Regions from separate parts of the Cupriavidus sp. IK-TO18 genome, predicted to be linked through region 3. Evidence: predicted binding sites of a transcription regulator. Region 3 holds the regulator's gene; each other region holds the start of a gene.
The links. Region 3 encodes sigma-54, which starts transcription at its own class of promoters, with help from an activator protein. Its sites were predicted from a motif close to TGGCANGNAANCTGCTTT; they were not measured.

Region 1 (4,939 bases), on a different contig from region 3:
GCGATCGATGACTGAACGCCTGCGCTCGCGCTGCCAGGCGGTTGCCGCCGCATTTGGCCTGCTCGCGGCTACCGTGCAGGCCGCAGAGGTGCGCGTGGCGGTGGTGTCGCTGGCCGGCGATCCACGCCATGAACCCCGCCGCCTCGCGCAGCGCTATCCGGGCCAGCCGCAAGGCCGGGCACTCGACGGCGCACAGGTGGCGGCGTCGGAGGCGCGTTTCGCCTTGGAGGCGATGGGCCAGTCGCTCAGGCTCGATGCGCAGGAAGCGCGCAGCGAAGCCGAAGTCGGGACTATGGTCGCGGCACTGGCGCGGCAGGGCACGCGCTTTATCCTGCTCGACCTGCCGGCCGCGTCGGTGCGGCAGGCGGCGGCCGCCGTTAGGCCGGGCGAAGCCCTGCTGTTCAACGTCTCGGCCCATGACGACGACCTGCGCGGCGCCGCCTGTTCGCCCGTGCTGCTGCACACGCTGCCCAGCCTGCGCATGCGCGCCGACGCCCTGATGCAGTACCTGGCGCAGCGCAAGTGGCGCCGCGCGCTGCTGCTGAGCGGCCCGTCGGCGGGCGACGCGGCGCAGCGCGACGCGCTGGTCCAGTCCGCGCGCCGCTTCGGCATCGCGTGGTCGGCGCAACGGACGTTCAGGCTGTCCAACGATCCGCGCGAACGCGACCAGGCCAACCTGAACCTGCTGACCAGCGGCACCGACTACGACGTGGTGGTGGTCGCCGATGCCGACGGCGAGTTTGCCCGCGGCGTGCCCTATGCCACGCAGCTGCCGCGCCCCGTGGCGGGTGCCAGCGGCCTCGGCGCCCAGGCCTGGCACTGGGCCTGGGAGCGCAATGGCGGGCCGCAGCTCAACCGGCGCTTCACGCGCGCGGCGGGGCGCCCGATGACGGGCTACGACTGGGCCGCATGGGTGGCCATCAAGGCGATCGCGGAAAGCGTGGCAAGGCAGCCGAAGGCCGGCTTTGCCGCGCAGGCACAGGCGCTGGTCACCGGCAAGGTGGTGGTGGACGGCTTCAAGGGCCCGCCGCTGTCGTTCCGGCACTGGGACCGCCAGTTGCGCCAGCCGGTCATGCTGGCGCACCCCGACGGCGTCGTTGCCGTGGCACCGGTGGAAGGCGTGCTGCACCCGAAGAACAACCTCGACACCCTGGGCGCGGACGAGGCCGACACCCCGTGCCGCGCCCCGTCCTCGTAAGGCGCAACCCATGGCCACCGTGCTGATCCATCGCTGGCGCGCGCTGCGCGCCGTCTGCGGGCGCGAGCTGCGCAAGTACCTGCGCCAGCCCGGGCGCCTGCTGTCGTCGCTGGTGCGGCCGCTGCTGTGGCTGCTGGTGTTCGCGGCCGGCTTCCAGAATGCGCTCGGCGTCGCGATCGCGCCGCCGTATGAGACCTACATCGAATACAAGGTCTACGTGGCGCCCGGGCTGCTCGGCATGATCGCGCTGTTCAACGGCATGCAGTCGTCGCTGGCGATGGTGTACGACCGCGAGATGGGCGTGATGCGCCTGCTGCTGACCGCACCGTTGCCGCGCGGCTGGCTGCTCGGCTGCAAGCTGGTGGCGGGCACGGTGCTGTCGCTGCTGCAGATGGCCGGGTTCCTGCTGGTGGCGATGATGTTCGGCATCCGCTTCGAGCCGCTGCACCTGCTGCTTGCAAGCGGCGCCATGGCGCTGGCTGCGCTGATGCTGGGCGCGCTGGGACTGCTGCTGTCGGTCCATGTGCGCCAGCTCGAGAACTTTGCCGGCACCATGAATTTCGTGATCTTTCCGATGTTCTTTGTCAGCTCGGCGCTGTATCCGCTGTGGAAGCTGCAGGAATCGGGGGCGGAGATCGTCTATCAGCTCGCGCGCTTCAACCCCTTCACGCATGCGGTCGAGGCCATCCGCTTCGCGCTGTACGGGCAGGTGGCTCCGGTAAGCCTGGCGGTGGTGGCAGGCTGCGCGGCAGTGTTCTTTGCACTGGCGCTGCACGGCTACGACCCGCAGCGCGGCATGGCCCGCCGGGGGCAGGCTTGAACCGTGCCGCGCCCGGCATGGATGGCTGTTCAGATCTGGAGCAGGTGCAACGCAGTGTTGCGTGGTGACACGGCCGCCGGCACGCAATGCGGCCGCATCCGGCGTGCTCGCGCGGCAATCCGATTGGCATGGGAATTGCCGTGTTCGTGTCTGGTGTGTGGTGCATTGGCGCACCGGTGGGAAACCAAAACAAAGAGAGGAGAAGGCAATGAGGACGTTACGAGCAGTGATGGTTGCCACGGCAGTCGCGGCCGCTACGGCCAGCGTGGCCGCGCAGGCGGCGGTGACCGACGCCATGATCGAGAACGACGCAAAGACCCCCGGCGACGTGCTGTCGTGGGGCATGGGCCCGCAAGGGCAGCGCTACTCCACGCTGGCGCGCATCAATACGAAGAACGTCGGCAACCTCGTGCCGGCGTGGTCGTTCTCGTTTGGCGGCGAGAAGCAGCGCGGCCAGGAAGCGCAGCCGCTGATCCACGACGGCAAGATGTTCGTGACGGCATCGTATTCGCGCATCTACGCGCTCGACCTGAAGACCGGCGCCAAGCTGTGGAAGTACGAGCACCGCCTGCCCGAAGGCATCATGCCGTGCTGCGACGTGGTGAACCGCGGCGCGGCACTCTACGACAACCTGGTCATCTTCGGTACGCTGGATGCGCAGCTGGTGGCGCTGGACCAGAAGACCGGCAAGGTGGTGTGGAAGGAAAAGCTGGAGGACTACGCGGCCGGCTACTCGTACACGGCCGCGCCGCTGATCGTCAAGGGCATGGTGCTGACCGGCATCTCGGGCGGCGAATTCGGCGTGGTCGGCCGCGTCGATGCGCGCGATGCCAAAACCGGCCAACTGGTGTGGTCGCGCCCGGTCGTGGAAGGCCACATGGGGTACAAGTACGACAAGGACGGCAACAAGACCGAGATCGGCGTGACCGGTGCCGAGAACGCCAGCTGGCCTGGCGAGACCTGGAAGACCGGCGGCGCTGCCACCTGGCTGGGCGGCACCTATGATCCGGCCACCGGGCTGGTGTACTTCGGCACGGGCAACCCGGGGCCGTGGAACAGCCATATCCGCAAGGGCGACAATCTCTACTCCGCGTCGACGGTGGCGATCGATCCGGCCACCGGCAAGATCGTCTGGCACTACCAGAACACGCCGAACGACGGCTGGGACTTCGACGGCGTCAATGAGTTCGTGACCTTCGACCTCGATGGCAAGCGCATGGGCGGCAAGGCCGACCGCAATGGCTTCTTCTATGTCAACGACGCGCGCAGCGGCAAGCTGGTCAACGCCTTTCCCTTCGTCAGGAAGATCACCTGGGCCAGCGGCATCGACCTGAAGACCGGCCGGCCCGACTTTATCAGCGAAGGCCGTCCCGGCGACCCGGCCGCCGTCGCCGACGCGAAGAAGGGCAAGTCCGTGTTCGCCGCGCCCGGCTTCCTCGGCGGCAAGAACCAGCAGCCGATGGCCTACAGCCCGCAGACCGGCCTGTTCTATGTGCCGGCCAACGAATGGGGCATGGACATCTGGAACGAGCCGGTCAGCTACAAGAAGGGGGCGGCTTTCCTGGGCGCGGGCTTCACCATCCAGCCGCTGAACCAGGACTACATCGGCGCGCTGCGCGCGATCAATCCCAAGACCGGCAAGATCGTCTGGGAGGCGAAGAACGGCGCGCCGCTGTGGGGCGGCGCGATGACCACCGCCGGCGGCCTGGTGTTCTGGGGCACGCCGGAGGGCTACCTGAAGGCAGCCGACGCGCGGACCGGCAAGGAACTGTGGAAGTTCCAGACCGGCAGCGGCGTGGTGGCGCCGCCGGTCACGTGGGAGGACAACGGCGAGCAGTATGTGGCCGTGGTATCGGGCTGGGGCGGCGCGGTGCCGCTGTGGGGCGGGGAAGTCGCCAAGCGGGTGAATTTCCTGGAGCAGGGCGGATCGGTGTGGGTGTTCAAGCTGCACAAGAGCTGAACGCGGGCTAGTCGATGGGCATGCACGCTGGCATCGCGATGCCGATGCCGGCGTGCCGGCAGAACGAAACAGCGAGACAAGGGTATGAAGAAGGAATGGATGGCGCTGGCAGCGGCGGTACTGCTGCCTTGCGCGGCGCAGGCGGGCACGGCGGCCGAGATGCAGGCACTGGCCGACAAGAACGGCTGCTTTGCCTGCCACGGCATGCAGTCGAAACTGGTGGGGCCCGGCTTCGCCGAAGTGGCGGCGAAATACAAAGGGGACAGCCAGGCAGCCGGGCGGCTGGCCAGGAAGATCCGCGAAGGCGGCAAGGGGGTGTGGGGGCCGGTGCCGATGCCGGCGCATGGGAATCTCGGCGAGGCGGATGCGAAGCAGCTCGCGGAGTGGGTGTTGAACGCAGGGTAGGAACGCGGGAGCTTTCTTTACTTGCGCGCAGCGCTCAGGCTCAGGGAGTTGCCATCGCTGCGGAACACCATCGGCTCGCCTTCGCCACGCGGATGCAGGGCCGCCAGCCGTCCCTGCAGCACGATCTTGCTGACCTTGCCGTGGTCGGCGGAGCGCTCGCAGACCGGGTCCGTGGCGGCGGGGTCGCCGGTCAGCAGGAAGGCCTGGCAGTGGCAGCCGCCGTAGTCCTCCTCGCGGTGGTCGCAGGACCGACACGGTTCCTGCATCCATGCCGTGCCGCGAAAGCGGCGGAATGCCTCGCTGTCGCGCCAGATCTCGCGCAACCCCTGCGTCGTCACATTCGGCAGCGCCAGCCCCGGCAGCATGCGCGCCGCATGGCACGGCAGGGCGGTCCCGTCGGGCGCCACGCCCAGGAAGGTCGTGCCCCAGCCATTCATGCACTTCTTGGGCCGGTCCTCGAAATAGTCGGGCACCACGAACAGGACCTGGCAGCGCTTGCCGATGCGCGCGCGGTATTCCCTGACCACGGCCTCGGCCTCCAGCAACTGCTCGCGCG
Region 2 (4,939 bases), on a different contig from region 3:
GCGCGGCGGCGGCAGCACATGGTCGTTGCCGGTGCGCCCATGTCAGGCCGCCTGCAGCGGTACCAGGAAGTCCCGGCTGATGCCATTGCCGAGATCGCCGATGCGCTCCAGGAAGCTGGTCAGGTACGCATGCAGGCCGACGGCAAAGATGTCGTCGATGCGCGCGTATTTCAGGTCGGCGTGGAGTTTACCAGCCTGCCGCTCGGTCTCCGCCGACTGCTGGTTGCGCACCATGGCCAGGATCGTCACCACCTCGTCCATGCTCGACACCAGCGAGCGCGGCATGTCGGGGCGCAGCACCAGCAGTTCGGCCACGCGCTGTGGCGTGACCACCGCGCGATACACCTTGCGGTAGACCTCGAAGCCGGACACCGAGCGCAGCACCGCAGCCCAGTGGTAGAAGTCGTTCTGCTCGCGGTTGGGATCGCTGTCGTCACTGCCCGAGGCCTGGAACTTGACGTCGAGGATCCGCGCGGTATTGTCGGCGCGCTCCAGGAAGGTGCCCAGCCGCATGAAGTGAAAGGCATCGTCCTTGAGCATGGTGCCGAACTGCACGCCGCGCGCCAGGTGCGAGCGGAACTTGACCCATTCGAAGAAGCTCGACGGGTCTTCCCTGAGTACGCCGTCGGCGATCATGCGCTGCACGTCGAGCCAGGTCGTGTTGACGGTTTCCCAGACTTCGGTGGTCAGCGAGCCGCGCACCGCGCGCGCGTTCTCGCGTGCCGCGCGCAGGCAACTCATGATCGACGACACATTGGTCATGTCGCGCACCATGAAGTCGATCACGTCGTCGCGCGACAGCAGGCCGTACTTGTGGTCGAAGGCCTGCGTCAGCTCCGAGATATCGAGCATCGCCCACCAGCCCTGCTCGGCCACCTCGGCCGACTGCGGCAGCAGCGAGGTCTGGTAGTTGACGTCGAGCATCCGTGCGGTGTTTTCCGCGCGCTCGGTGTAGCGGGCCATCCAGAACAGGTGGTCGGCGGTACGGCTCAGCATGTGGGCTCTCCTGGCATGGCAGCGGCGGTGTTGATCGCGGTGTTGCTCGCGGTCTTGATCGCGTGAGGGGCTGTCGTCGTCATCGTTCGAGCACCCAGGTGTCCTTGGTGCCGCCCCCTTGCGAGGAATTGACCACCAGCGAGCCCTCGCGCAGCGCCACGCGCGTGAGCCCGCCGGGCACCATGCGCACCTCCTTGCCCGACAGCACGAACGGGCGCAGGTCGATATGGCGCGGGGCGATGCCCGACTCCACATAGGTCGGGCAGGTCGACAGCGCCAGCGTCGGCTGCGCGATGTACTGCTCGGGCCTGGCCTTGACCACCTCGCGGAAGGCATCGATCTCGGCGCGCGTCGCGGCCGGACCCACCAGCATGCCGTAGCCGCCGGCGCCGTGGGTTTCCTTGACCACCAGCTCTTGCATATGGTCGAGCACGTACTGCAGGTCGTCGGGACGCCGGCACATGTAGGTGGGTACGTTGTTGAGGATGACCTCTTCGCCGAGGTAGAAGCGGATCATGTCGGGCACGTACGGATAGATCGACTTGTCGTCCGCCACGCCGGTGCCGATCGCATTGCAGATGGTCACGTTGCCGGCACGGTAGACCGACAGCAGCCCGGCCGCGCCAAGCGCGGAATCGTGCCGGAACACCAGCGGGTCGAGGAAGTCGTCGTCGACGCGCCGGTAGATCACGTCGATGCGCTGCGGTCCCTGCGTGGTGCGCATGAACAGGTGGTCGTCCTCGACGAACAGGTCGCTGCCTTCGACCAGTTCAACGCCCATCTGCTGCGCCAGGAAGGCGTGCTCGAAGTACGCCGAGTTATACATGCCCGGAGTCAGCACCACCACCGTGGGATCGGCGATCGCCTGCGGCGATACGCCGCGCAGCATGTCGAGCAGCAGGTCGGGATAGTGCGCCACCGGCGCGACGCGGTTGCGTGCGAACAGGTCCGGGAACAGCCGCATCATCATCTTGCGGTTTTCCAGCATGTACGACACGCCGGAGGGCACGCGCAGGTTGTCTTCCAGCACGTAGAACTCGCCCTCGCCGGCACGCACCACGTCGATGCCGGCCACGTGCGCATAGATGTCGTGCGGCACGGTGACGCCGAGCATCTCGGGTCGGTACTGGGCGTTGTTGTAGATCTGATCGGGCGGGATCACGCCGGCCCGGATGATGTCCTGGCCGTGGTAGATGTCGTGGATGAACCGGTTCAGCGCAGCCACGCGCTGGCGCAGGCCTTTTTCCAGCAGCGCCCATTCGCTGGCCGGGAAGATGCGCGGGATCACGTCGAACGGGATGGTGCGCTCGGTGCCGCTGTTGGCTTCGTCCTTGTCGCCATAGACGGCAAAGGTAATGCCCACGCGCCGGAAGATCAGGTCCGCCTCGGCCCGCTTGTTGTCCATGGTGCCGCCGGACTGCCGCGCCAGCCAGTCAGCGAAATGCCGGTAATGCGGGCGTACCGCCCCGTCGGGCAATGCCTGCCCTGCCTGGATGACCGTGGGCGCCCCGTCGGCGCGCCAGTCCAGCATCTCGTCGAAAAACCGCCCTGCCATGATGGCCGTTCCTCCATGTAGTGGGCGTCGGGTGCTGCCACTGCCCCGCATCCGGCCGCCCTGGTTTGACCTGGCTGTCCTGCCACAAGCCCGCCGCGTTATTGCCTCGGGGCCCGGGAGGGTCTCCGATGGCATTGGCGCGGCGATACTGTCGAGTCACTGGCCCTTTCAGCATACCTGTACCGGCGAAAGCCGCAAGCTGGCGAATCCTGGCCGGCACGGAAAGTGAGCTAGCAAGATGTCTGCCAGCGCACGCAAAAACGGCCGCCGGCGAGGCTGGCGGCCGTCATTGCGATGGCGCGGTGGATCGCGGGCGAAAGGCTCAGCGAGCGGAAGCCTGCAGGATGGTGTCCACCAGGACTTCGGGCGACTGGCGGATATCGAGCTCCAGCGCGTCGCGCGGCGCTTCCAGCGTATCGAACTGGCTCTGCAGCAGCTCGGGATTGAAGAAGTGGTCGCTGCGGGCGGACAGGCGCCCGGCGATCAGTGCGGCATCGCCCTTCATGTGGACGAAGGTCACGCCGCCGTCTGGCGGCGTGAGCCGGTCGCGGTACGCCTGGCGCAGGGCCGAGCAAGTGAACACGTGGGTCCGGCCTTCGGCGCGCGCCGTGTCGATGGCGGCGCGCATCGCCGCCAGCCAGGGCCAGCGGTCTTCGTCGGTCAGCGGGATGCCCGCGTGCATCTTGGCCTTGTTGGCCTCGCTGTGGAATTCGTCCGCGTCATGGAAGCCGCAGCCCAGGCGCTGCGCCAGCAGCTGGCCGACCGTGGTCTTGCCGCTGCCGGAAACGCCCATCAGGATATAGATCATGTCTGCTCCGTCGGTCTTGGTATCGTCTTGCTGTCGTGAGGCAGGTGCGCAAGGCTATTGTGCGACGGTTTGCGCCGCCACGGCAGCGGCGGATGCGCCTGGCGCGGCGCCGGCATCCGCTTCGGACAGGTCGAGTGCGCTGCCCCCCTCTTCCGCGATGCGCGCATGGCGCCGGAACGAGCCAAACAGGCCGCGCCCGAGGCTGAACCGGGCAAAATCGTCGGCCGGGGCCGGCGCCGGCTCGCGCGCCGCGAACTCGCCCTCGTCGCCCAGCCATTGCAGCACGCCGGCGACCGCGTCGACGCGGATGCGGTCGCCGTCGCGCACGCGGGCCAGCGCGCCGCCGGCCAGTGCCTCAGGGCCGACGTGGATCACCGCAGGCACCTTGCCCGACGCGCCCGACATGCGCCCGTCGGTCACCAGCGCCACCTTGTGGCCGGCGTCCTGCAGCGCGCCCAGCACCGGCGTCAGGCGGTGCAGCTCGGGCATGCCGTTGGCGTTCGGCCCCTGGAAGCGGACCACGGCGACCAGGTCGCCATTCAGTTCGCCGGCATCGAACGCGGCCTGCAGCGCTTCCTGCGCATCGAAGACGCGCACCGGCGCCTCAACCACGCGATGCTCGGGCGCCACGGCCGAGACCTTGATCACACCGCGGCCCAGGTTGCCCTGCATCAGCCGCAGCCCGCCTTCGGGCGAGAACGGCGCCGCGGCGCTGGCAACGACCTGGGCGTCGCCGCTTGCCGTCGCCCCCTCGCGCCATTGCAGCACGCTATCGCGCATCACCGGCTCCTGCGTGTAGCGCGCCAGGCCCGGGCCCGCGACGGTCTGCACGTCCTCATGCAGCAGCCCGGCCTGCAGCAGCTCGCGGATAATCAGCCCGGCCCCGCCGGCGGCATGGAAGTGGTTCACGTCGGCGGAGCCGTTCGGGTACACCCGCGCCAGCAGCGGCGTGATGCGCGACAGTCGGTCGAAGTCGTCCCAGTCGATGATGATGCCGGCGGCGCGCGCCATGGCCACCAGGTGGATGGTGTGGTTGGTCGAGCCGCCTGTCGCCAGCAGGCCGACCATGGCGTTGGCCACGGCGCGCTCGTCGACGATGCGCGCCAGCGGCAGGTAGTCGCTGCCGCGCGCACTCAGCGCAATCGCGCGCTGCGCCGCCGCGGCCGTCAGCGCATCGCGCAGGCCGCTGTCCGGGTGGACGAAGGCCGCGCCGGGCAGGTGCAGGCCCATGATCTCCATCAGGAACTGGTTGCTGTTGGCGGTGCCATAGAAGGTGCAGGTGCCGGCCCCGTGGTAGGCCTGGCATTCGGCCTCGAGCAGCGCATCGCGGCCAACCTGGCCGGTGGCGTAAAGCTGGCGCACGCGCGCCTTCTCCTTGTTGGACAGGCCGGTGGCCATCGGGCCCGCCGGCACGAACACTACCGGCAGGTGGCCGAACTGCAGCGCGCCCATCAGCAGGCCCGGCACGATCTTGTCGCACACGCCCAGCATCAGCGCCGCATCGAAGGTGTTGTGCGACAACGCGATGGCCGTGCCCATGGCAATCGCATCGCGCGAGAACAGCGACAGCTCCATGCCGG
Region 3 (4,939 bases):
AACCCGCATAACCCGCATAACCCGGCCTAACCCGCACCACCACGCCCTCTAGCCACCGCTGCCAACATGACTGCATCCCTGACGACTTCGTCCCGCCGACACGCCGCCCCGGCCCTGCTCGCCACGGCCATGGCCATCGGCCTGCTGCTGGCCCAGCCCGCGCTGGCCGAGCGCGCGGACCGCGACAAGCCGATGGTGCTCGAGGCCGACAACGCCAGCTACGACGACGTCAAGCAGATCTATACGCTGACCGGCAACGTGGTGCTGACCAAGGGCACGATGATCCTGAAGTCGGATGCGGCCGAGCTGCGCACCGACCCCGAGGGCTACCAGTTCGCGGTGGCCACCGCCAAGGCTGGCAAGCAGGCCTATATCCGGCAGAAGCGCGAGGGCGTCGACGAATACATCGACGGCTGGGGCGACCGCATCGAATACGACGGCAAGCAGGAGCTGTCCAAGCTGATCGGCAACGCGCGCATGGCGCGCCTGCAGGGCGCCAAGATGCTCGACGAGATCCGCGGCGCGGTGCTGACCTACGACAGCCGCAAGGAGTTTTACACCGCTGCCGGCGGCAGCGACAACACCTCGGCCGCCAATCCGTCGGGCCGCGTGCGCGCGGTGCTGTCGCCGCGGCAGAACCCGAATGCGCAGGGTTCGGGCAGCGGCTCGCCGCTGGACCTGAAGCCGGCGCCCGCGCCCGCCAACAAACCCTGACGCCTCGCGGGGACCGATGCCTTGCAAGGACCGCCTCCCCGCCTGAAACGCTGAACGCCAGACTGCCAATGACCGATACCGCCACCATCGCCGAAAAGCCTTCCGTCCAAGCCACGGCCGTCCTCGAAGGCGGCAGCACGCTGGTCGTGCGCCACCTGAAGAAGCGCTATGGCTCGCGCACGGTGGTCAAGGATGTCTCGCTGGACGTGAAGAGCGGCGAAGTGGTTGGCCTGCTCGGCCCCAACGGCGCGGGCAAGACCACCTCGTTCTACATGATCGTGGGGCTGGTGAACCTGGACGAGGGCGATATCGTGCTCGACGGCGACCACATCAGCGGCCTGCCGATCCACGAACGCGCGCGCATGGGCCTGTCTTACCTGCCGCAGGAAGCATCGGTCTTCCGCAAGCTCAACGTCGAGGAAAACATCCGCGCCGTGCTCGAGCTGCAGGTGGAAAACGGCAAGCCGCTGGCCAGGGCCGAGATCGACCGCAGGCTCGACGCGCTGCTCGACGACCTGCAGATCGCGCACCTGCGCAACAACCCGGCGCTGTCGCTGTCGGGCGGCGAACGCCGCCGCGTGGAAATCGCGCGCGCGCTGGCATCGTCGCCGCGCTTCATCCTGCTGGATGAACCGTTCGCCGGCGTGGACCCGATCGCAGTGGGCGAGATCCAGCGCATCGTCAGCTTCCTGAAGGCGCGCAACATCGGCGTGCTGATCACCGACCACAACGTGCGCGAGACGCTTGGCATCTGCGACCACGCGTACATCATCAGCGAAGGCACCGTGCTTGCCGCCGGGCGGCCCGAAGAGATCATCGCCAACGAATCGGTGCGGCGCGTCTACCTGGGCGAAAACTTCCGCATGTGATGTACTGGCCTGCCCGCGGCGGCAGGCCATTGATTCTGCCTGGTTTCACCCCCATCATCTGCATGTGGGACAGCCCACTGCCGGCGTCGATCAAGCCGCGACATCGATAGCAATTTCCGTTCCAACAACGGAAAGATGCGCATAAAATAGGTCGCATGAAACCGTCGCTACAGCTCCGCCTCTCCCAGCACCTGGCACTGACGCCGCAACTGCAGCAGTCGATCAGGCTGTTGCAGCTTTCGACGCTGGAATTGCAGCAGGAAGTCGAACAGGCGCTCACGGAAAACCCCCTGCTCGAACGCGAGAACGACTGGATCGAAAGCCCGCTGCGCGTGGCCGCCGATGGCTCGGTCAACCTGCAGAGCGCGCCCGCGCCGGCACCGGCCGAACCGCAAGGCAACGGCGAGGCGCGCGCCGAGGGCGCGGGCGATGACGACAGCTACGGCGACAGCAACAGCGGCGACGACTATGGCGGCGACTGGAGCCTCGACGATTTCGCGCGCCGCCCGCAAGGCGACGAAGACGAGAAGACGCCGATGCAGCTGCGTGAGGCCGAGCCCACGCTGCGCGAATACCTGATGGAACAGCTCACGCCGCTGAAGATCTCGGTGCGCGACAAGGGCCTGGCCATCTTCCTGATCGAATCGCTCGACGACGACGGCTACCTGAGCGCGACGCTCGAAGAGATCTGCGCCGAACTGCCCGAAGAACTCGAATTCGAGATCGAGGAAGTACAAGCGATGCTGACGCTGCTGCAGAGCTTCGACCCGCCGGGCGTCGGCGCGCGCAACGCGGCCGAGTGCCTGGGCCTGCAATTGCGCCGGCTGCAGCATCCGCAGCGCGAGCTGGCGCTGAACATCGTGCATAACCACCTCGAGCTGCTGGCCGTGCGCGACTACACGCGCCTGAAAAAAGCGCTGCAGGTAGACGAGCCTGCACTCAAGGCCGCGCATGAACTGATCCGCTCGCTGGCACCCTACCCGGGCCACGCATACAGCCGCCCCGAAGCCGACTTCGTCGTGCCCGATGTGTTCGTGCGCAAGAGCGGCAGCGGCTGGATCGCGCAGCTCAATCCGGATGTGATGCCGCGGCTGCGCATCAATGACATGTACGCGCAGATCCTGCGCGGCGCCAAGGGCGAGTCGGGTACCGCAGGCCTGCAGCAGAAACTGCAGGAAGCGCGCTGGCTGATCAAGAATATCCAGCAAAGGTTCGACACGATCCTGCGTGTCTCGCAGGCCATTGTCGAGCGTCAAAAGAACTTTTTCACGCACGGCGAAATCGCCATGCGCCCCTTGGTTTTGCGGGAGATTGCCGATACACTGGGATTACACGAGTCAACCATCTCCCGGGTGACGACCAATAAATACATGGCAACGCCGATGGGTACTTTCGAACTGAAGTACTTCTTCGGCAGCCACGTGTCCACCGAGACCGGTGGCGCGGCTTCATCAACGGCCATCCGCGCCTTGATCAAGCAACTGATAGGAGCCGAAGACCCGAGGAATCCCCTTTCCGACAGTCGCATCGCCGAACTGCTGGGTGAGCAAGGCTTCGTTGTCGCACGACGCACCGTAGCCAAATATCGCGAAGCCCTGAAGATCCCCGCAGTGAATCTCCGCAAGTCTTTGTAGCCGAGCCCACCGCCTGCCTGGTGAGGCTCTTTCAGAAGGAGAAGCGCTATGAACTTCAAGATCAGTGGACACCACCTTGACATCACGCCGCCGTTGCGTGAGTACGTGGAAACGAAGCTGGAGCGAATCGTCAGGCATTTCGATCAGGTCATTGGCGTTAGCGTGCTGCTCTCTGTCGACAATCACAAGGAAAAGGACAGGCGGCAATATGCGGAAATCAATCTACATCTCAGGGGCAAGGACATCTTCGTTGAAGCGCATCATGAAGACCTGTATGCAGCGATCGACGCACTAGTCGACAAGCTGGACCGTCAGGTACTGCGCTACAAGGACCGCGTGCAAGGCCACGACCGCGAAGCGGTCAAGTACCAGATGGCCGCAGCGCAGATGCAGCAATGAGCGTGCCCGGTGGCCCCGCAGAGGGCCGCTGAATCAAAACTGAACAGGCAAGCCGCGCGTAGCGCGGCTTTTTTGCGCCTGCGGCGCTGTGGCGCCTGCGCAAAGGGCCTGTCACCCGTTTGAGACGGAGTGTTCGCAACGGCCGCGGCAGGGTGTATGCTGCGCCATACATGCAGGGCCGCATCCTGCCCGCGCCCGGTTAAGGTGCGGACGCCAACCGGGCGGCGCTGCGCTGCACAATCACAGGGAGGCTGCTGCTCTATAATGGCCGGACGCCTCGGCGTTGCCGGCGACCGGCAGCCCCTGAGCCACACACTGCCCGGCGGAACGGCGGAACCGCCCGCTAACTGAACTCCTGCGCATCGCCCATGAATCGTTTGGCCAAATTGCTGCCACCCGGCAACATCACCCTCGACGTCAGCGTCACCAGCAAGAAGCGTGTGTTCGAGCAGGCCGGGCTCCTCTTCGAGAACAACCATGGCGTGGCGCGCGCCACCGTGACGGACAACCTGTTTGCGCGCGAGTCACTGGGCTCCACCGGACTTGGCGCCGGCGTGGCGATCCCTCACGGCCGCATCAAGGGGCTCAAGCAGCCGCTGGCCGCCTTCATGCGCCTGGCCGAACCGATTCCGTTCGAATCGCCCGACGGCAAGCCGGTATCGCTGCTGATTTTCCTGCTGGTGCCGGAACAGGCCACGCAGCAGCACCTGGAAATCCTGTCCGAGATCGCGCAGCTGCTGTCGGATCGCGACATGCGCGAAGGACTGGCGACGTTGCCCACTTCCGAAGCCGTGCACCAGTTGCTGACCGAATGGCATCCCTGATTCACCGATTGACCTGAACGGGCCGGCACAGACCGGACAGGCACAGCGCCTGGCACACCGCCCCACACGTCATACCCGCATGGAACTCACCGGCGTCACCTCCCAGTCCATCTTCGACGACAACGCAGCCGACCTCAAACTCTCATGGGTCGCCGGCCTAGAAGGTGCGGACCGCGCCTTCGACGTGGAATTCGCCCGCGAAGCCACCTCGGCCGCGGACCTGGTGGGCCACCTGAACCTGATCCACCCCAACCGCATCCAGGTGCTCGGCAAGCCCGAGATCACCTACTACCAGCGGCTGGACGACGATATCCGCAAGCGCCAGATGGGCGAGCTGATCCTGCTGGAGCCGCCTTTCCTGGTGGTGGCCGACGGCATGGAGCCGCCGCCGGACCTGGAGCTGCGCTGTACGCGCTCTTCCACGCCGCTGTTCACCACGCCGGTGTCGTCGGCCGCGGTGATCGACCACCTGCGGCTGTACCTGTCGCGCATTTCCGCG
Region 4 (4,939 bases), on a different contig from region 3:
GCCCGCGGCCCAGGTGCCGCCCTCCAGCACGCGCGCCAGCGGGAAGCCGGCTTCCGCCAGCCCCAGCGCCTGGCGCACGCCATCGGCCACCAGGTCCAGGCCAGTCACGGTCAGCGCGCGCCATTCGACGATCACGGGCTCGTCCACCGCATGCGGCTCGGCGGCAAAGGACGCATCGCGCGGCACCATCAGTTCGAAGTCGAACAGCAGGCCGCCATTGCGGTATTCGGGCAGCCCGGTCAGCGCATCCAGCCCGGTGACCGTCAGGCCCGCGTCCTCCAGCGGCTCCAGCAGCGAATAGGTCAGCCACTGCGTGAGCTTGTGGAACGGCACCAGCCCGCCGGGCGCGGCCGGATGGCGCCAGCAATCGCCCAGCGACACACCCTCGATCACGATCCGCCCCGGCCACACCGGCCCCAGCCCCACCAGCAGCGTACGCAGCAGGAAGCTGGCATCGAGCCGGTCGTTGACCGCATGCGCCTTCAGGTAGTCGAACAGGTTGCCCAGCCGCGCCGGCCGCCCGAACAGCGCCGGCGTCGCTTCCATCACCTCGCCCAGCCGGCGCAGCAGCCCGGCGCGGCCTTCGAGCCCCACCAGCGGGTTGTGCTGCGCCACCTGGAAGGCGTGGGCGATGCTGTCGGCATCGATGCGCTGCAGCCGCTCGGCATCCGCGCGCAGCGGATCGCCGGGCGCCGCGGAGAAGCCGCCGCGTGCGAACAGGTCGAAGCTGGCCACGCCCAGTCCCTCTGAACGTGTCAGCACCAGGTCGCTGGCCGGATCGCGGTAACGCCAGTCGGGGCCAGCGCCGGCGTCGAGCAGTACGCTCGGGATCACCAGGTCGATACCGATGCGCGCGCGCTCTTCGCGGTGCTCGGGCCCGCTCAGGCCGGCGCGCTCGCACAGCACCTGCCAGCGGTCCGCGCGCTGGTCGACGCCGCCGCTCTCGAAGTGGCGCCAGCGGCTGTGGTAAGGCACCTGCAGGTCCGGATAGCGCTGCCGGATCGTGCTGGCCACGTAATCGGCGATCGCGTGGACACGGTCGGGATGCCAGGTGAACAGCTCGGACGCGCCGCCGGCCACGTGCTCGGTGACCGCCGCGCAATGCGTGCGCACCGCCTCCGCGCACAGCAGCCCGGAAGCGGGGTGCCCTTCCGGCACCGGGCTGAGCCAGCCCGCGCCCGGACGCATTTCCTCGCCTGCTCCCCGACGTTCCATGCCGTCACGATCCTCTTCGGGATACATTGTCATTCGTTCAACCCCCTGCCCTTTGCCAGGGCCAGTTCATCGGCATCCGGCGGCGTGTAGTGCGTAAAGTAGCCCGCCGCCACCTTGGCGTCGATCTCGACACGGGCATCGGCCGGGATCAGGGCTTCGGGGATCGCCACCTGCTCGACCACCTCGATGCCCTGCGCCACCAGCGCGCCATGCTTCATGTTGCTCATCGACGCCCAGCGGTCGATGCGGCGGATGCCCAGCCAGTGGAACACATCCGGCATCAGCTCCTGGAAACGCATGTCCTGCACGCCTGCCACGCATTCGGTGCGGGCAAAGTAAGTCTCGGCCCGGTCGCCGCCCGCCTGCCGCTTGCGAGCGTTATAGACCAGAAACTTGGTCACCTCGCCCAGCGCGCGGCCTTCCTTGCGGTTGTAAACCACCAGCCCGACACCGCCCTGCTGCGCCATCTCGATGCACACCTCGATGCCATGCGCCAGGTAGGGCCGGCAGGTACAGATGTCTGACCCGAACACGTCGGATCCGTTGCATTCATCGTGCACGCGGCAGGCCACTCTTGTTTCTGGCTTGCCGAGTTGACTGACGTCGCCGAAAAAGTACAGCGTCATGCCGCCGATAGGCGGCAGGAACACTTTCAGGTCGGGCCGCGTGACCAGCTCCGGGAACATGCCGCCGGTCTGCTCGAACAGGCCGCGCCGCAACGCGCTTTCCTTGATGCCGAAGCGCGCCGCCAGCCCCGGCAGGTACCAGACCGGATCGACCGCCGCCTTGGTCACGCGCACGTCGCCATTGGCATAGAGGATGCTGCCGTCGGGGGTCAGCCGGCCGGCAGCAATCGCCGAGATCAGCTCGGGCATGTTGATATGGGCGCGCGTGATGGCAATGGTCGGGCGGATGTCCACTCCCGCCGCGATGCGGTCGGCGAAGACGGAGGAAACAAGGTGGCCCCAGGGATCGAGCGAGACGATCTTTTCCGGATCGGCCCATTGCGGGTGCGGGCCGATCGACTCCGCGGGGGCGGTGTCGGTCAGGTCTGGCCGATGGTCGCGCTGCAGCGACCCCGAGGCCACCGCCAGCGCGCGGTATATGGCATAGGCGCCGGCGTGGGTGCCGATCACGTTGCGCTGCGCGGGATTCGCCAGGCTGGCGATCACCGGTCCGCGTTCGGCCGCGGTGGGCGCACCCCAGTGGATCGGCTCGGCCGGCTTGTCGCGGCGCGCGTGCGAAGTGAGGACGATATGGTCGGACATGGCACCCTCGGTTCCCGATGGAATCCTGACCAAATGGTCAGGTTTACGATTCCATACTAGGCAACGTTCATGCCATCGCCCAATGCCGGTTTACGCGAGTTTTGCCGCGCTCTGTATGGCGCCGTACGCAAGCGCAGCGCAGGCATGCACGCAGGGAGTGCCGGCAGCATGACACCGCCGGTGCACGCGCACCAGCAGGAGGCAGCCTGCCGCACGCGCAGGGGTTGCAAGCCTTACACGGTAGGACGGCTCGCCGAGCCGCGCGAGTCAGACAGCCATGCCCTCGCCGCGCGCAGCGCTGCCAGGGGGCTTGCGCTTTCCACGTAGCGATGGAACAGCGCGCCCGCAACGTTGCTCAGCGCCCACGCAGCCGCCATACCCAGCGCGTTCAGCACCGGCTGCCCCGGCGCAAGGTTCGACACCAGCACATTGACCAGCAGGCACACCGGGAAGTGCACCAGGAAAACCGAATAGGAAATGCGGCCAAAGAAACCCACCACATGGCCGCGCGGCCAGCGCTCCATCCAGCCGCCGCGGCGGGCCACCGCCAGCAGCAGCGCGGTGGCCAGCGCTATGGCGATACGCAGGCGGAAATCGACGATCAGCGCCGCCAGCGCCACCGCGCAGAGCACCAGCAGCGGCATCGCCGATCGGCCCGGGTTCGAGGCCCACCATGCCAGCGTGCCCATGCCATAGGCGCCGAAGAAGTACACCGCCCAGATATCCCAGGCGGCATCGCGGTTGAACCAGAACAGCGACGCGACCGCCAGCAGCGCCACCACGCCGATGCCGGCCGCGGCGCCCGCCTGCGCCTGGCGCGGCGCAAAGGCGCGCGCGGCCCACAGCGCCACCAGCAGCAGGCCGAACAGCTGGAGGTCGATCGCGACGTACCAGACTCCGGCCGAGAGGGCCTCGACATCCAGCACGTTATGCAGCAGCGTAAGGTGCGCCAGGAACTGCGTCAGGTGCGCTGTCGCCGGGATCGATTCATGGATCATCCACTGCCGCGCCAGCGCGGCGCCGGCAATGCTCAGCAGCAGCGCCGCGGCGAAGGGCACCACCAGCTTCAGGTAACGGCGCCACAGCATCGCCAGCGGGTGTTCGCGGATTTCCAGCCGGCCGTGCGGCGCCAGGCTGCGCGCCGCGAGGAAGCCGCTGATCACCAGGAACACCTGGACCGCGATGCGGGCATAGTCATACAGCCAGTCCACCAGCCCCGGCGCGAGACGGTATGCGGTGTCGGACATCGGGCCGTAGAAAGCGAGATGGTGCAGCACGATCAGCTGAGAGCTGACCGCCTTGAGCGCGTCGATGCAGGGCAGGCGTGACGGACGGGGGCTCATTGTTCTTTGGAATCTGACAAAGCGCACGAAAGGCGGGATTCTACCTGTTTGCCCTGATTGACATGTGGCGTCATGTCCACAAATTGCGGATTGGTTACACACTGGCAGCGATTGTTTCCGATTGCTTGCCGCGCCATTCATGTCTCACCAGAGAAGCATTTGCTTATGACGACTTTATCCTTCGCCGAGCAAAGACCCGGGTATACCCTAGCGTTTTTGCCGCGCCTGCGGTTAGCTCTCCGGTTTGCTCGAATGTCCGTCCCTGCCCTGTCTTCCCTGCTCGCCCGCTTGTCTAATGCGCGTCGCCCCCTGGCGGCGCTCGCCTTCGGCGTCATGGTCACCGCGCTGGCACCGGCTGCGGCCCATGCCCAGCCGCAAACCCCCGTGCTCGACAAGATCCGCGATTCCGGCACCATCGTGCTGGGCTATCGCGAATCGGCACTGCCCTTTTCCTTTGCCGACGACAAGGGCCAGCCGGCCGGCTATGCGGTCGACCTGTGCCTGCGCGCTGCCGAAGCCGCGCGCCAGAAGCTGGGCCTGAAAGACCTGAAGGTGCGCTGGATGCCGCTGACGCCGCAAAACCGCATCCCCGCGGTGGTCAACGGCCTGGTCGACCTCGATTGCGCCCCCAACACCAACTCGCTCGAACGTCAGAAGCAGGTGGCCTTCAGCGTCTCGCACTATGTCTCGACCGTGCGCATGCTGGTCCGCGCCGACTCTGGCATCCGCACGTTCGGCGACCTGCGCGGCAAGACCGTGGTCACCAGCGCGGGCTCGACCGGCGACCGCCACGTGCGCCGGCTGAAGGGCCAGTATGGCTACCACGACGTCTACGCCAAGGACCATGGCGAGTCGTTCCTGCTGCTGGAATCCGGCCGCGCCCAGGCCTTCGTGATGGATGACGTGCTGCTGGCCGGCCTGCGCGCGCGCGCCAAGGATCCGTCGCAGTACGTGATCGTGGGCCCGTCCCTGTCGATCGAGCAAAATGCGCTGATGTTGTCCAAGGCCGACCCGGAATGGAAGCGCCTGGTCGACCAGACCCTGGGCGTGGCCTTCACCGGCCAGGACGTGATCGCGCTGCAGAAACGCTGGTTCCAGCAGCCCATCGGCAGC

Region 1: the regulator sigma-54 is predicted to act here: its motif matches at 2,143-2,160, upstream of IPF36_RS26280 (PQQ-dependent methanol/ethanol family dehydrogenase).
Region 2: the regulator sigma-54 is predicted to act here: its motif matches at 2,782-2,799, upstream of IPF36_RS19485 (circularly permuted type 2 ATP-grasp protein).
Region 4: the regulator sigma-54 is predicted to act here: its motif matches at 2,541-2,558, upstream of IPF36_RS09275 (GTP cyclohydrolase II).

The regions. Positions count from the first base shown of each region.
Region 1 is NZ_JADGMP010000034.1:10,194-15,132, reverse strand. It holds gene IPF36_RS26295 (PQQ-dependent catabolism-associated beta-propeller protein) at 1-15, shown strand, start outside; gene IPF36_RS26290 (ABC transporter substrate-binding protein) at 8-1,198, shown strand; gene IPF36_RS26285 (ABC transporter permease) at 1,209-2,018, shown strand; gene IPF36_RS26280 (PQQ-dependent methanol/ethanol family dehydrogenase) at 2,227-3,978, shown strand; gene IPF36_RS26275 (c-type cytochrome) at 4,063-4,383, shown strand; gene pqqE (pyrroloquinoline quinone biosynthesis protein PqqE) at 4,401-4,939, opposite strand, start outside.
Region 2 is NZ_JADGMP010000026.1:190,719-195,657, forward strand. It holds gene IPF36_RS19480 (alpha-E domain-containing protein) at 43-996, opposite strand; gene IPF36_RS19485 (circularly permuted type 2 ATP-grasp protein) at 1,076-2,551, opposite strand; gene IPF36_RS19490 (gluconokinase) at 2,874-3,359, opposite strand; gene edd (phosphogluconate dehydratase) at 3,414-4,939, opposite strand, start outside.
Region 3 is NZ_JADGMP010000030.1:100,812-105,750, reverse strand. It holds gene lptA (lipopolysaccharide transport periplasmic protein LptA) at 67-714, shown strand; gene lptB (LPS export ABC transporter ATP-binding protein) at 783-1,583, shown strand; gene IPF36_RS23095 (RNA polymerase factor sigma-54) at 1,739-3,217, shown strand; gene raiA (ribosome-associated translation inhibitor RaiA) at 3,266-3,616, shown strand; gene ptsN (PTS IIA-like nitrogen regulatory protein PtsN) at 3,985-4,440, shown strand; gene hprK (HPr(Ser) kinase/phosphatase) at 4,520-4,939, shown strand, end outside.
Region 4 is NZ_JADGMP010000009.1:153,696-158,634, forward strand. It holds gene IPF36_RS09270 (URC4/urg3 family protein) at 1-1,248, opposite strand, end outside; gene IPF36_RS09275 (GTP cyclohydrolase II) at 1,245-2,483, opposite strand; gene IPF36_RS09280 (acyltransferase) at 2,717-3,826, opposite strand; gene IPF36_RS09285 (amino acid ABC transporter substrate-binding protein) at 4,079-4,939, shown strand, end outside.